2 regions of the Shewanella sp. FJAT-52076 genome follow, and region 1 is predicted to be linked to the other one. Evidence: riboswitches for the same ligand, from Rfam matches in the RefSeq annotation. Region 1 holds a riboswitch; the other holds the start of a gene.

Region 1 (5,693 bases):
AGTGAATATGGGTAAGTGGCAAAGCAGCACCTTTTAGCTTGCCAAGCGCCAGTGCGGTTCTGACCATCGCCAGCATGGGGGTGACGCCTGAGCCTGCACTGATAAGCAGTAAGGGGTTGCCGGTTTTGGGGATAAATCGGCCTTCGGGGCGGCTGCAAAGCACAGTATCACCTATCACCAACTTGTCGTGCAGCCAGTTGGAAATCAGGCCGCCCCCGGTGCGTTTGACGCCAATATGGTAGTTCCCCTCCGCCGGTGCATGGGTCAGGCTGTAACGGCGGATATGGCGGGTGCCGTCGATATCAAAGGCAAACACCAGATGCTGGCCTGGCAAGAAGGTCGGCAGCGGTTTGCCATCGGCAGCCTCAAAAGTGAAGCCCGTAAAGTCTTTGGCGATGGGCTCTTTGGCAGCCAGGCGCAGACTGCGTTTGGCCGGTGCCCGGTTGGGGTAGTGCTCTCCCACCTGCTCCTCAAGAATCTCTACATTGTCGCCTTCGCGAATGATGCCTTCATTGAGGGCAATCAGGTTCTGGCCAAAATTGACATCACCTTGCTGGGTTTTACGAAACCTGCTCAGGGTGGCGAGAGGTTCCCCCTGAGGGTGGAATTTATCGGTACCGGGAATAATGGTGGTCATCACACAACGACTGCAGGGTTTGGCCAGTAGAAACTCCACTTCACCAATACGAATACGCTTCCAGCCGTCTTCTGCAAAGGCAGCAGTGTCTGATACCACCAGATTGGTGCGAAACTGACTCATCTGGCTGATTGCATCGGCGCGCAGATTCAGGTCGGTTAACGAGGCCTCGCTGATAAGCAGCAGCGGATAGCCATCGGCAAAGCTGACACGGGTGTCGAGTTTTTCACGGAAGCGATTGGAAGTTTCGCCAAGCCAGATAAGCCGAGCGGGTTCGCCCAGCAGGGTGGAAATCCAGGTATCGGCCAGCGCGTGGATTGACAGTGCTTCAAAACCGTCCTTCCAGACCTGGGTTTTCACCGGGGCTTTTTCAAACTCGCTGACATCGAGGGCCAGGTCTGGCTGGCCGGGATAAGCGAGCCGCAGGCGTCCGGCGTGAAACTCTTCGTCCTGGCCCAAAGGCGTTATCAGTTGCAGTACGGGATGTGTGCGGGCTGTGATGAAATCGCCGCTGGGTTTTATCACCATAAAGCGTCGGTCTCCCGCCAGTCCCTCCGGGCAAACCCTTGCCTGCTTGAGTGACTGAGCGCCCATGGATTTAACCGGATAGATATGAATTGCGCTGAGTTTCGCCATTTGCCGTCTCCCTGTCGCTGGCAAATAGCGACACTATAACCATGTGGTTACATCTGAAGCCAGTACCCAAGTGCTTTTCATGCTTCTCAATGCCCGGCGCTGTGGTAAAGTAATTGCGCTTGTCGATACAGGCTAATGAATCATAAGGACAAATTCGCACTCTGTGCGGTAATTTGGGTGTTGTCACCCGGCTTTAAGGAGAAACCATGGAATACTACATTGGCGCCTGGAAAAAATACGCAGACTTCACAGGTCGTGCCCGTCGCAAAGAGTTTTGGATGTTCTTTCTGTTCAACCTGATTGTCAGTATCGGGATGAATCTGGTGGACATGGCCCTTGGCAGCATGCTGGTAGGCACCCTCTATTCATTGGCCGTATTTTTGCCTTCACTTGCCATCGGTGCCCGTCGTTTGCACGATACCGGCCGCAGCGGCTGGTGGCAGCTTATCGCGCTTATCCCCATCATAGGTATCATCATTCTCATAGTGTTCTACTGCCAGGACAGTCAGGACGAGAATGACTACGGTGAAAACCCAAAGGCCTTTGCCTGATAGTCTGTGGGGAGGTTTTCCTCCCCATATCTCAAAGCCGTTTCAGGACGTTACGGCAGGATATTTCACGGAAGCTGATTATGACCCGCTATTTACTCCTTCTTATTGGGCTTTTGCCCGCCACGGGTGTGCTTGCGCAAACTCAGGAACTTTCACTCTTTGGTACGCCTTTCTCGTTTGAATTACCTTCGGGATGGAAATTGGCCGCCAGTGAAAACAGGGCGGATATGGTGAGTGCCGAATTTGTACCTGCCCAGGAAAATCTCAACCAATGGGGTGGGCTCATTTGTGTTCAAAGCTTTAAATTGAGTGATGATTCCCCCGCTGCCGAAGCCTTTCTCGATGGCCTCGCCAGACAATATCAGGGCAGCTGCGAGGGCGACGTCTCCTACGAAAAGTTGGGTGAAGTTGATACCGATGGCCATCCCGGCTTTCACGCCATCCTGGGGTGTAGCCGTATGCCCAATCAGCACGCATCGATGGAAGAGTCGCGCCCATTTTTTTCAAAGCCGGAAGCTGAGGTGGGTTATTACCGGGTTGTAAGCCGCCCCGGGCAACTGGTGCTCATGCATAAATCCACGCGCGGCGACGTGTATGCAGGGCAGAATATTCCGCTTACCCCTGCCAATCACAGTGAATTTATTGCCTCTGTTTTGCCGCTGCGCCTCGACTGACCGGCCACTTGTGCGAAACAAAGGTATTAGACTTTTATACGTTTAGACGTCTATAATGCGCGGCCGTCCATGAGTGACGGCCTCTTTATTGTCAGCCTTTTGGGTGCCCGCATCGGCGGGAGAATCGGGAAGTCGGTGTAAATCCGACACTGCCCCCGCAACGGTAATGATGCCTGGCATCTAAGTCCGGAGACCGGCCCAAATCAGGTATTGTCGTGGATTTCGGTGGGCAGATCCGCAACAGCGACAGCTTTTGGCATGTCGATGACCCATGCCCCGTTTCCCTTGATGGAGTGTAAGGAAAATGGGTACCAAACCTTCTTTGATTTCATTGGCGCTGGCCGCAAGCCTGCTGTCATCTTTCGCCTCAGCGCAATCACCTGTGGATGAACATCTGGTGGTCATTGGTCGTCAGGCTGATACCCCCCTCAATATCGCCGCCAACGTGGCTGTGATTACTGCCGACGACATAGTGCTCAGCGGCGCCAAAGATCTTGCCGGATTGCTGCGTGGCCAGAGTGCCATCCAGATAAGCGACAGCGGCACCGGGCCCGTCTTCGCCATGCGCGGTTTTGGTGCTGGCCAGGCGGCCAATAACACCCTGGTGCTGGTGGATGGCCGCCGTCTCAACAACATCGATATTGCTGCGCCCAGCCTCAATGCTGTGTCACTGAGTCAGATAGAACGTATTGAAGTGCTCTCCGGCAGCGCTGGTGTGCTCTATGGCGATCAGGCCGTTGGCGGTGTCATCAATATCATTACCAAGCGCAGTCAGGAAAACACCGGCGGCGCCTCGCTGACTGGTGGGAGTTTCGGCTCCCTTGGCACTGCCATGGATTTCTCGGCTGCGCTGAATGAACGCTGGAGTCTCTTCGTCGGTGGCAACTTCGATAAAAGCGACAACTACCGTGACCATGCCGTGAGTGAGTCCGGCTCTGTGTTGGGCCGCATTGAATACCGCGGCGATGGGCAGCGCTTCTTTGCTGAAGCCTCCTATTACGATGATGACCGTGAACTCGCAGGTTCTCTCACCGCAGAGGAACTTGCCGCCAATCCCCGCCAGGCCAATGCCGCCAACAGCAGCGACTATCAGCACAATCTGACCAAGGCTGGCCGGTTGGGATACGAGCACAGTCTGACCGACCATTGGACCCTAGCTGCCGATCTCGATGCCAGCGATACCCAGGTGAATTACATCAGTTGGGGCGGCGTGGGTGAAACCGAGCGTCAACTCATCAGCCTGACTCCCAAAGCCATTGGCCGCTACCAGACAGAGGCGGGCGAACTTAAGTTGGTAACTGGAGTGGACCTGTCCCGTGGCGAGTCAGAATTTACCTCGGCTTATATGGAGCGCGGCAACACCCAGGAGCTCTGGGCGGCTTTTGCCCAGGCATCAGTGCCTTTGACCAAGTCACTGAGTTACGTGGTGGGTGGTCGTTATGCCGAAGTTCAGGACGATATTCGCGATCAGAATACCTTTCCCCAGGGTGGCAAGCTGGATAATGACGCCCATGCGCTTGAGCTTGGATTAAATTATCGCCCCGTGCAGGGACACAGATTCTACCTGCGCGGCGAAGATAACTTCCGTTTTGCCAAGGTGGATGAGCAGGCCTACACCAGTCAGGACAGCCTGAGACCCCAAACCGGCCGCAGCTATGAAGCTGGCTGGGACTATCAGGGAGCTGAGCAGGCATTGCGCCTGAGCCTCTACCGTTTAACCCTGGAAGATGAAATTGTGTTTGACCCCAGCGCCGACACGCCGGTGGGGGGCTATTTCCCGGGTGCCAATATCAACGCCGATGAGTCGCGCCGTTATGGAGCCATGTTGGATTGGGACTGGCAGCTCAATGACACCATCAGCCTGGGCGTCGACTACCAGTACACGGATGCTGAATTTACCGCCGGGCTGAATGATGGCAAAGCGCTGTCCTGGGTCGCCAAGCACAGTGGCCGTATGTATGTGTCAGCTCAGTTTGCCGATTATTGGTCGGCCTACGTAGATGCTGCCTACACGGGTGAGCGTTTTGTTGAAGGTGACAATACCAATGTGGGCGCGCAGATGGATGCCTTTTGGCTGACCAATGCCGCAGTGAGCTTCCGTAAGGATGCCCTGAGTGCGACCCTGAGACTGGATAACCTGTTCGATGAAGCGTATGCCGCTTCGGGCTTCTACAGTGACTGGGGCAATGGGTATTATCCCGGTGAAGGTCGCAAAGTGAGCCTGACGTTGGGGCTGAGATACTGATAAGCCACTGAAATTGAAAAGCCGGACTTGTGTCCGGTTTTTTTTTGGGCGATAACATACGCATTAGTCCGGGGAGTACAAAGTGCGTATTCTGTCAGTGTTGTTTATCCTGCTGTTTTTATCGGCCTGTGGCGGTCCGCGATTGCCTTTTCTGGGGGAAAACGCCCGTGTTTTGGCCTTCGGTGACAGTTTAACTTTTGGGGTTGGCGCCAGTGATGGCATGGATTATCCCGCCCACCTTTCCCGTCTGTGCGATTGCGAAGTGATTAACGCCGGGGTATCAGGTGAAACAACCACCGAAGGGCTGGCACGAATGGCTGATTTACTCGATGAAACCCAACCGGATCTGCTTATCCTGCTGGAAGGCGGCAATGATATCCTCAGAAATCAGGATAAAGCACAGCTTAAGCGCAATTTGGAAGCTATGATTAGGGAAGCTCAGGGAAGGCAGGTGCCTGTGCTTTTGATTGCTGTTCCAGACCGGAAGGTGTTTTTATCCCCGTTACCCTTGTATCAGGAACTGGCTGAGCAATTTTCCCTGCCACTGCTTGAGGATACGCTACCGCGGCTCCTGTCACAAAGCGCCATGAAATCGGACACTGTTCATTTAAATGACGCCGGATATCAGCTTTTGGCGGAAGAAATTTACCAGCTTGCGAGTGAGAGCGGAGCCTTTTGAGGCGGCTTTCTGAAAATTGCTGAAACGGACGGAAATCAGCTTGACCATGGGCAGGATTTTATGGGTAAATTCCCCGATAATAACAGCCAGGGCGGGTTTATTGCTAAGGCCAAACTTGAGTCCCTTTTTGATTGCCCGGACAAAAATAGGTTAGTTTCATGACTGAGCTTGAGCATCAGGTTTTTTCTCAAATCAGGGCGATCATCGCCAATGAAGAGCAGGTATTAGGCCGCAGGGGAATTCTCATTCCACTGAAGAAGGCTATCCTTGC
Region 2 (5,693 bases), 2.1 Mb from region 1:
TAAGGCCCATGCTGATGGGTTTGATATGGCGCAGCGAGTTATAAAAGGCTTCGGTGGTCTGGCCGGTCAGGGTGCGGCCGGAGGCATCGGTAATGGTGCCGGAGATCATCACCGGCAGGCGCAGACCAACCTCATCAAAAACCGATTCGATGGCAAACAGTGCCGCCTTGGCGTTCAGGGTATCGAAAATGGTTTCCACCATGATGATATCGGCGCCGCCTTCAATCAGAGCGGCGGTGGACTCACGGTAGGCGGCCACCAACTCATCGAAGTGGATATTACGGTAGCCCGGGTCATTCACATCCGGGCTGATGGAGCAGGTGCGGTTGGTGGGGCCAAGTACGCCGGCCACATAGCGGGGGATGCCGGTTTGGGCTTCCACTTCATCGGCCACTTCACGGGCGACGCGGGCACCAACAAGGTTAATCTCGGCCGAGATCGCCTCCATCTCATAGTCGGCCATGGCAACCGTGGTGGCGTTAAAGGTGTTGGTCTCGATGATATCGGCACCGGCCAGCAGATACTCGCGGTGAATGCCCTTGATTATCTCAGGCTGGGTGAGCACCAAGAGGTCGTTATTGCCTTTTACGTCACAGTGCCAGTTGGCGAAGCGGCTGCCGCGATAGTGTTCTTCCTCCAGCTTGTGGCCCTGGATCATGGTTCCCATGGCGCCGTCGAGGATAAGAATACGCTTGGAGAGATCCTCGTTCAGTCGCTGTTGACGGTTGTGGGCAAGCGCCCTGGTCGCCTGGGATAACACTGGAGTTGCCATAAAAAACACCTGCAAAGTACAAAAAAGTGACTGTCCTGTGTAGCCTAAGCCGGGTTGATGCCGCTGAAAAGGTAAAACCGGTACGGCGCCCGCTTAATTTGATTTGGACATTTATACGTATAGACGTCCATAATACGCGAAACTTAGCTTTAGGGGCAAGCGAAGGCTCAGGAGCAAGCGACGCGCCTGGCACCAGCAGTGAGGCCAGCCCCAGGTCTGGGTAAGACCTGAAAGAGGCCGCCACAGGACGCTGATATAAAAACGGGGTAGAGCAAGATGCACAGGCAAGACGCTGACGCTGTGGTGGCTGTGGAAAAGGATAACGCCAAAGCTCATGGGGACTCACTGGACGACAAAAGCCATGTCCAGATGTCACCCCTTGACATTATTTTCTGGCGCCATGGCCAGTGTGAAGATGGCGCCGTGCTGCGGGGACGAAGCGATGCCCAGCCCAGTGAAGGTGCCCTCATCGCCATTGCCGGCAAGGCCCGTGACATGGCGGTACCTGCCCGAATCATCTCATCGCCTTTGCAGCGCTGCGCGCGGCTCGCACAAGCCTTGCAGGCTGAAATCACAGCTGCACACCCCGGGAGTAATCCACCAGACATACTTTTTGAGCCTCTGCTAACCGAGATGGACTTTGGCGTCTGGGATGGGCAGTCCATAGCACTGCTCTGGCAAACCGCTCCAATGGAGGCATGGTGGCAAGACCCCTGGGCCATAACGCCCGAGGGCGGCGAGCCCATGCACGCCTTTGAAGCCAGGGTGGCAGAGGCGCTGCAAGGGCTGCTGGCACAGGCGCCGCTTAATGATGCCGGGCCACTGTGGGTGGTGACCCACGGCGGCGTTATCCGTTGCCTGATGGCCGCTATTTTGGGGGCGGGGCGGGCAGCGGGTTTTTATGGGGCATTGGAGCTGGATTACGGCGCCCGGGTGCACACCCGTTGGTACCGCACAAATGGTGGCTGGCAGGGGCGATTACTCTGGGGCAGCTGAGAATATTGCGCTTCACCCAGTCTTTTGGCCCTTTACCAGGTAGGTGAAAGGTCTGATAATCTGCGGACCGGAGTCACTGCTCCGGCCATAAATGCCAGGGGTGTCGGGGGCCAAGCCAACCCGACATGAAAAGGGAACCGGGGACATACCATAAGGTATCAGCCCGGACTGTGCCCGCAACTGTGTGGGGGAATTCCCCCGAGTCAGGATACCTGCCCCTGTGCTTCTTTTACTTTCCCTGTCCGGGCGGGTTACCCGGTGGAGTGATATGAGCCAAATTGCCATGCCCGTTCCCCAGAGGGAACCCGGGTACCTGTTTAATGGGGTAACACCATGACCCCGGCCATCGAAGTCAGCAACCTCTGCTGGCGGGTAGGGGAGCGGCCGCTGCTGGACGGCGTAAGCTTTGCCCTGTCCGGCAAGGGTATGTATGGGGTTATTGGCCCCAACGGCGCCGGCAAGTCATCCCTGCTGCGCTGCCTGTACCGCTATATTCGCCCGGACAGTGGCAGCATACTGCTCAATGGTCAGGACATTCACCTCTATTCCAGGCGCAGCTTTGCCCGCGCCGTGGCCGTGGTACCCCAGGAATTACCGCCCCTGTTTGATCTCTCCACCGAAGCCGTTGTTGCCATGGGGCTTATCCCCCACAAGGGCTGGCTTGCTGCCGACAGCGCCGCCGACAAGGCCGGCATTGTAGCGGCTCTCGCGGAAGTGGGGCTCGAAGGCTATGGCCGCCAACCCTTTGGCAAGCTGTCCGGTGGTGAAAAACAGCGGGCCCTCATTGCTCGGGCGCTGGTGCAAAAGCCGCAGTTTTTGATCCTGGATGAACCCACGAGCCACCTGGATGTGCGCTTTCAAATCGAAGTGCTGGAACTCCTCAAACGCCTGGATATCTGCGTGATTTGCACCATCCACGACCTGAACCTGGCCAGTGCCCTGTGCGATGAGCTGCTGCTGATGTCCCGTGGCCGCCTGGAAGCCTCGGGCACGCCTGAGGTAGTGCTCACCGAGGCCATGCTCGCCTCTGTATTTGGGGTGTGCACCACGGTAGAGCCTCACCCCCAGCATGGCCGTCCGCTCATCCATTACTACTATGGTTATGATGCACGCACCGCCCCCCAAGGCCGCAAAGAGGTGAGCCTGTGACTGCCCTCAAAGCCCTGTTAACCCCGCTCGGACGCCGGGAGCTGATGGTGCTGGCGCTTATTCTGGCCTGTCTGTTATCGCCGGTACTGGCCAGTATTTTTGGCGCCGTGGACATCGGCTTTCGCGAGGCCATGTCGGTGTACCTGCATGCGCTGATTGGCGAGCGCCCCGCCGATGTGGCCTATCTCGACAGCCGCATTCTGCTGGAGCTGAGGTTGCCGCGTATCCTCCTGGCCTTTGTGTGTGGCGCGGGATTGGCGCTCTCCGGCTGGGCGCTGCAACTGGTGACCCGAAACCCCCTGGCTGACCCTTATCTTTTTGGGATCAGTGCCGGTGCCAGCCTGGGGGCGATTGTGGTACTCAGCCTGGGAATTACCCACGGGGTGCTGCTCGCCATCGGCCTGCCGCTGGGGGCCTTTATCGGTGCCAGTGCCTCTGTGTTGGTGGTGCTCACCCTCAGTGGCTTTGGGCTGCAAAGCCAGGTGGAGCGCATGCTGCTTTCCGGGGTTGCCACCTCCTTTTTATTCGGCGCCCTCGGCAGTTTGCTTCTATATTTTTCAAGCCCCCAGGTGACGGCGTCGGTGATATTCTGGAGCCTGGGCAGCTTTGCCCGCGCCGCATGGGATCTGCTCTGGTTGCCCTGGTTGGTGTTTGGCGCCTTTGTGGGCTTTTTGCTGCTGGTTCGGCGGCAGCTCTTTGCCCTCAGTGCCGGTGATGAAACTGCCCATGCCCTTGGGGTATCCGTTGCCAAACTGCGCATTATCAGTTTGCTGATGTGCTCTTTGATGACAGCCGTGCTGGTAGCCAGCTGCGGTGGCATTGGTTTTGTGGGGCTGATGATCCCCCACATCACCCGATTGCTGTTTCCCGGCAGTCAGTCGCTGCTGATTGTGGCCATGCTGGGTGGACTTTTTATGGTGTGGGTCGATGTGATGACTCGCAGTTTACTGCCGCCACAGGAGCTGCCTGTGGGGGTGATTACTGCTGTGGTTGGCAGTGTGTTTTTCCTGACGCTGCTCTTTGGCCGCAGGAGTGAATAAGGATATCTGATGTTTGATATATCTCCCGTCAGCCGCGAACGGGATGAGCAAATCCAGGCGCGTATCGACGATAAAACCAAGCCAAGGGGCGCCCTGGGGGCGCTCGAACCCCTGGCGGCGCATCTGGCGCGGCTGCTGGGCGATTCGCCGGAAATTAAGCGCCCCGCCATGTTGGTGTTTGCTGCCGACCATGGCATTGCCAGTGCCGGTGTATCCATAGCTCCGCCTGAGGTAACTGCTCAGATGGTCGCCAACTTTGCCAGCGGCGGCGCTGCCATCAATGTATTTTGCCGCCAGCTCGGTTGGCAGCTTGAAATCATCGACGCCGGTATGCTCAGCGCGCCGCCAGGGGAGATGGGTGTGACCGATTGTCGCCTCGGCGCAGGCACAGGCCCCATTCACAAGCGCGCCGCCATGACCCTTGGTCAGGTGGAACATGGCCTCGCCTTTGGCCGTGAACGGGTGCGTGCCCACCACGCCGAAGGCACCAATCTTATTGCTTTGGGGGAAATGGGCATTGGCAATACCTCCAGCGCTGCCGCCGTGATGGCCGCGCTCATGGGGCTTGAGGCCAAAGACTGCGTTGGCCGGGGCACAGGGGTGGATGCAGCCACCCTCAAGCGCAAGCAGATGCTGGTGGAGCAGGCGCTCTTGCTGCATCTGGATATGCTAACCAGCCCCGAATCCATCCTTGCCTGTGTGGGCGGCTTTGAAATTGTCGAGATGACCGGCGCCATGTTGGGGGCTGCCGAGCTGGGAATTCCTGTGTTGGTGGATGGCTTTATTGCCACCACGGCCGCACTCGCTGCCGTGAACATGTTCCCCCAAAGCCGCGAATACCTTATCTTTGCTCATCGCTCTGCAGAGCGTGCCCACGGGCTGATACTGGCGCACCTTGAGGCCGAGCCGCTGCTTAGCCTGGATATGCGTCTCGGTGAAGGTACGGGGGCGGCATTGGCCCTGCCACTGGTGCAGGCTGCGGCTAATTTTTATCGTGAAATGGCGAGCTTCAGCGACGCCGGAATTACAGATGTAACGCCTTAGGGCGGGAGCAGTTATGTCGACCTTTAAGCGTGAACTTGAGTTGTTTTTGTTGGCGCTCACTTTTTTTACCCGCATTCCTGTGCCGGTAAAACTCGATTACAGCGGCGAAGGCTTAAACCGCGCCAGTCGTTACTTTGGCCTGGTGGGCACCCTGGTTGGGCTTATCGCCGCCCTGGTGTTTTACCTGACCCAGTTTATCTTTCCTGCCTCCGTTGCCGTGGTGCTGGCCATGATTGCCACTGTGCTGCTCACCGGCGGCTTTCATGAAGATGGCCTTGCCGATACCGCAGACGGTTTTGGCGGTGCCTTCGAGCGGGAGCGCAAGCTCGAAATCATGAAAGACAGCCGGGTCGGATCCTATGGTTCTCTCGCGCTGGTTCTGGCATTACTGCTTAAATTTCAGCTGTTAAGCGAACTGGCACTCTACTCGGTTTCCAGCGTGGTGGGTGGTCTGGTGCTGGGGCATACCTTAAGCCGTGCCTTCGCCGCCAGTATTATTTTCAACCATACCTATGTGCGCGAAGATGCCGAAAGCAAAGCCAAGCCCCTGGCTCAGTCGATGCATTGGGATGAAGTGCTGTTTTTAGTGCTCAGTGCCGGGGTGATTTGTTTGCTGCTTACCGGCGTGGGCGCGACGCTGGTGATACTCATCACCCTCTTTGTGGCCCGCAGCCTGCTGGCCCGTTGGCAGT

The links. A riboswitch is a leader RNA that binds a small molecule or an ion and turns the genes downstream of it on or off. The one in region 1 is predicted to bind cobalamin.
Region 2: another riboswitch for cobalamin. It lies ahead of K0H79_RS03845 (ABC transporter ATP-binding protein); the one in region 1 lies ahead of K0H79_RS13790 (TonB-dependent receptor).

The regions. Positions count from the first base shown of each region.
Region 1 covers NZ_CP080415.1:3,137,845-3,143,537, reverse strand. The annotation lists gene K0H79_RS13805 (hybrid-cluster NAD(P)-dependent oxidoreductase) at 1-1,273, opposite strand, end outside; gene K0H79_RS13800 (DUF805 domain-containing protein) at 1,480-1,824, shown strand; gene K0H79_RS13795 (hypothetical protein) at 1,905-2,498, shown strand; cobalamin riboswitch at 2,583-2,715, shown strand; gene K0H79_RS13790 (TonB-dependent receptor) at 2,803-4,743, shown strand; gene K0H79_RS13785 (GDSL-type esterase/lipase family protein) at 4,826-5,422, shown strand; gene K0H79_RS13780 (HDOD domain-containing protein) at 5,581-5,693, shown strand, end outside.
Region 2 covers NZ_CP080415.1:889,953-895,645, forward strand. The annotation lists gene metH (methionine synthase) at 1-772, opposite strand, end outside; gene K0H79_RS03840 (histidine phosphatase family protein) at 1,049-1,768, shown strand; cobalamin riboswitch at 1,850-2,003, shown strand; gene K0H79_RS03845 (ABC transporter ATP-binding protein) at 2,102-2,917, shown strand; gene K0H79_RS03850 (iron ABC transporter permease) at 2,962-3,957, shown strand; gene cobT (nicotinate-nucleotide--dimethylbenzimidazole phosphoribosyltransferase) at 3,967-5,001, shown strand; gene K0H79_RS03860 (adenosylcobinamide-GDP ribazoletransferase) at 5,015-5,693, shown strand, end outside.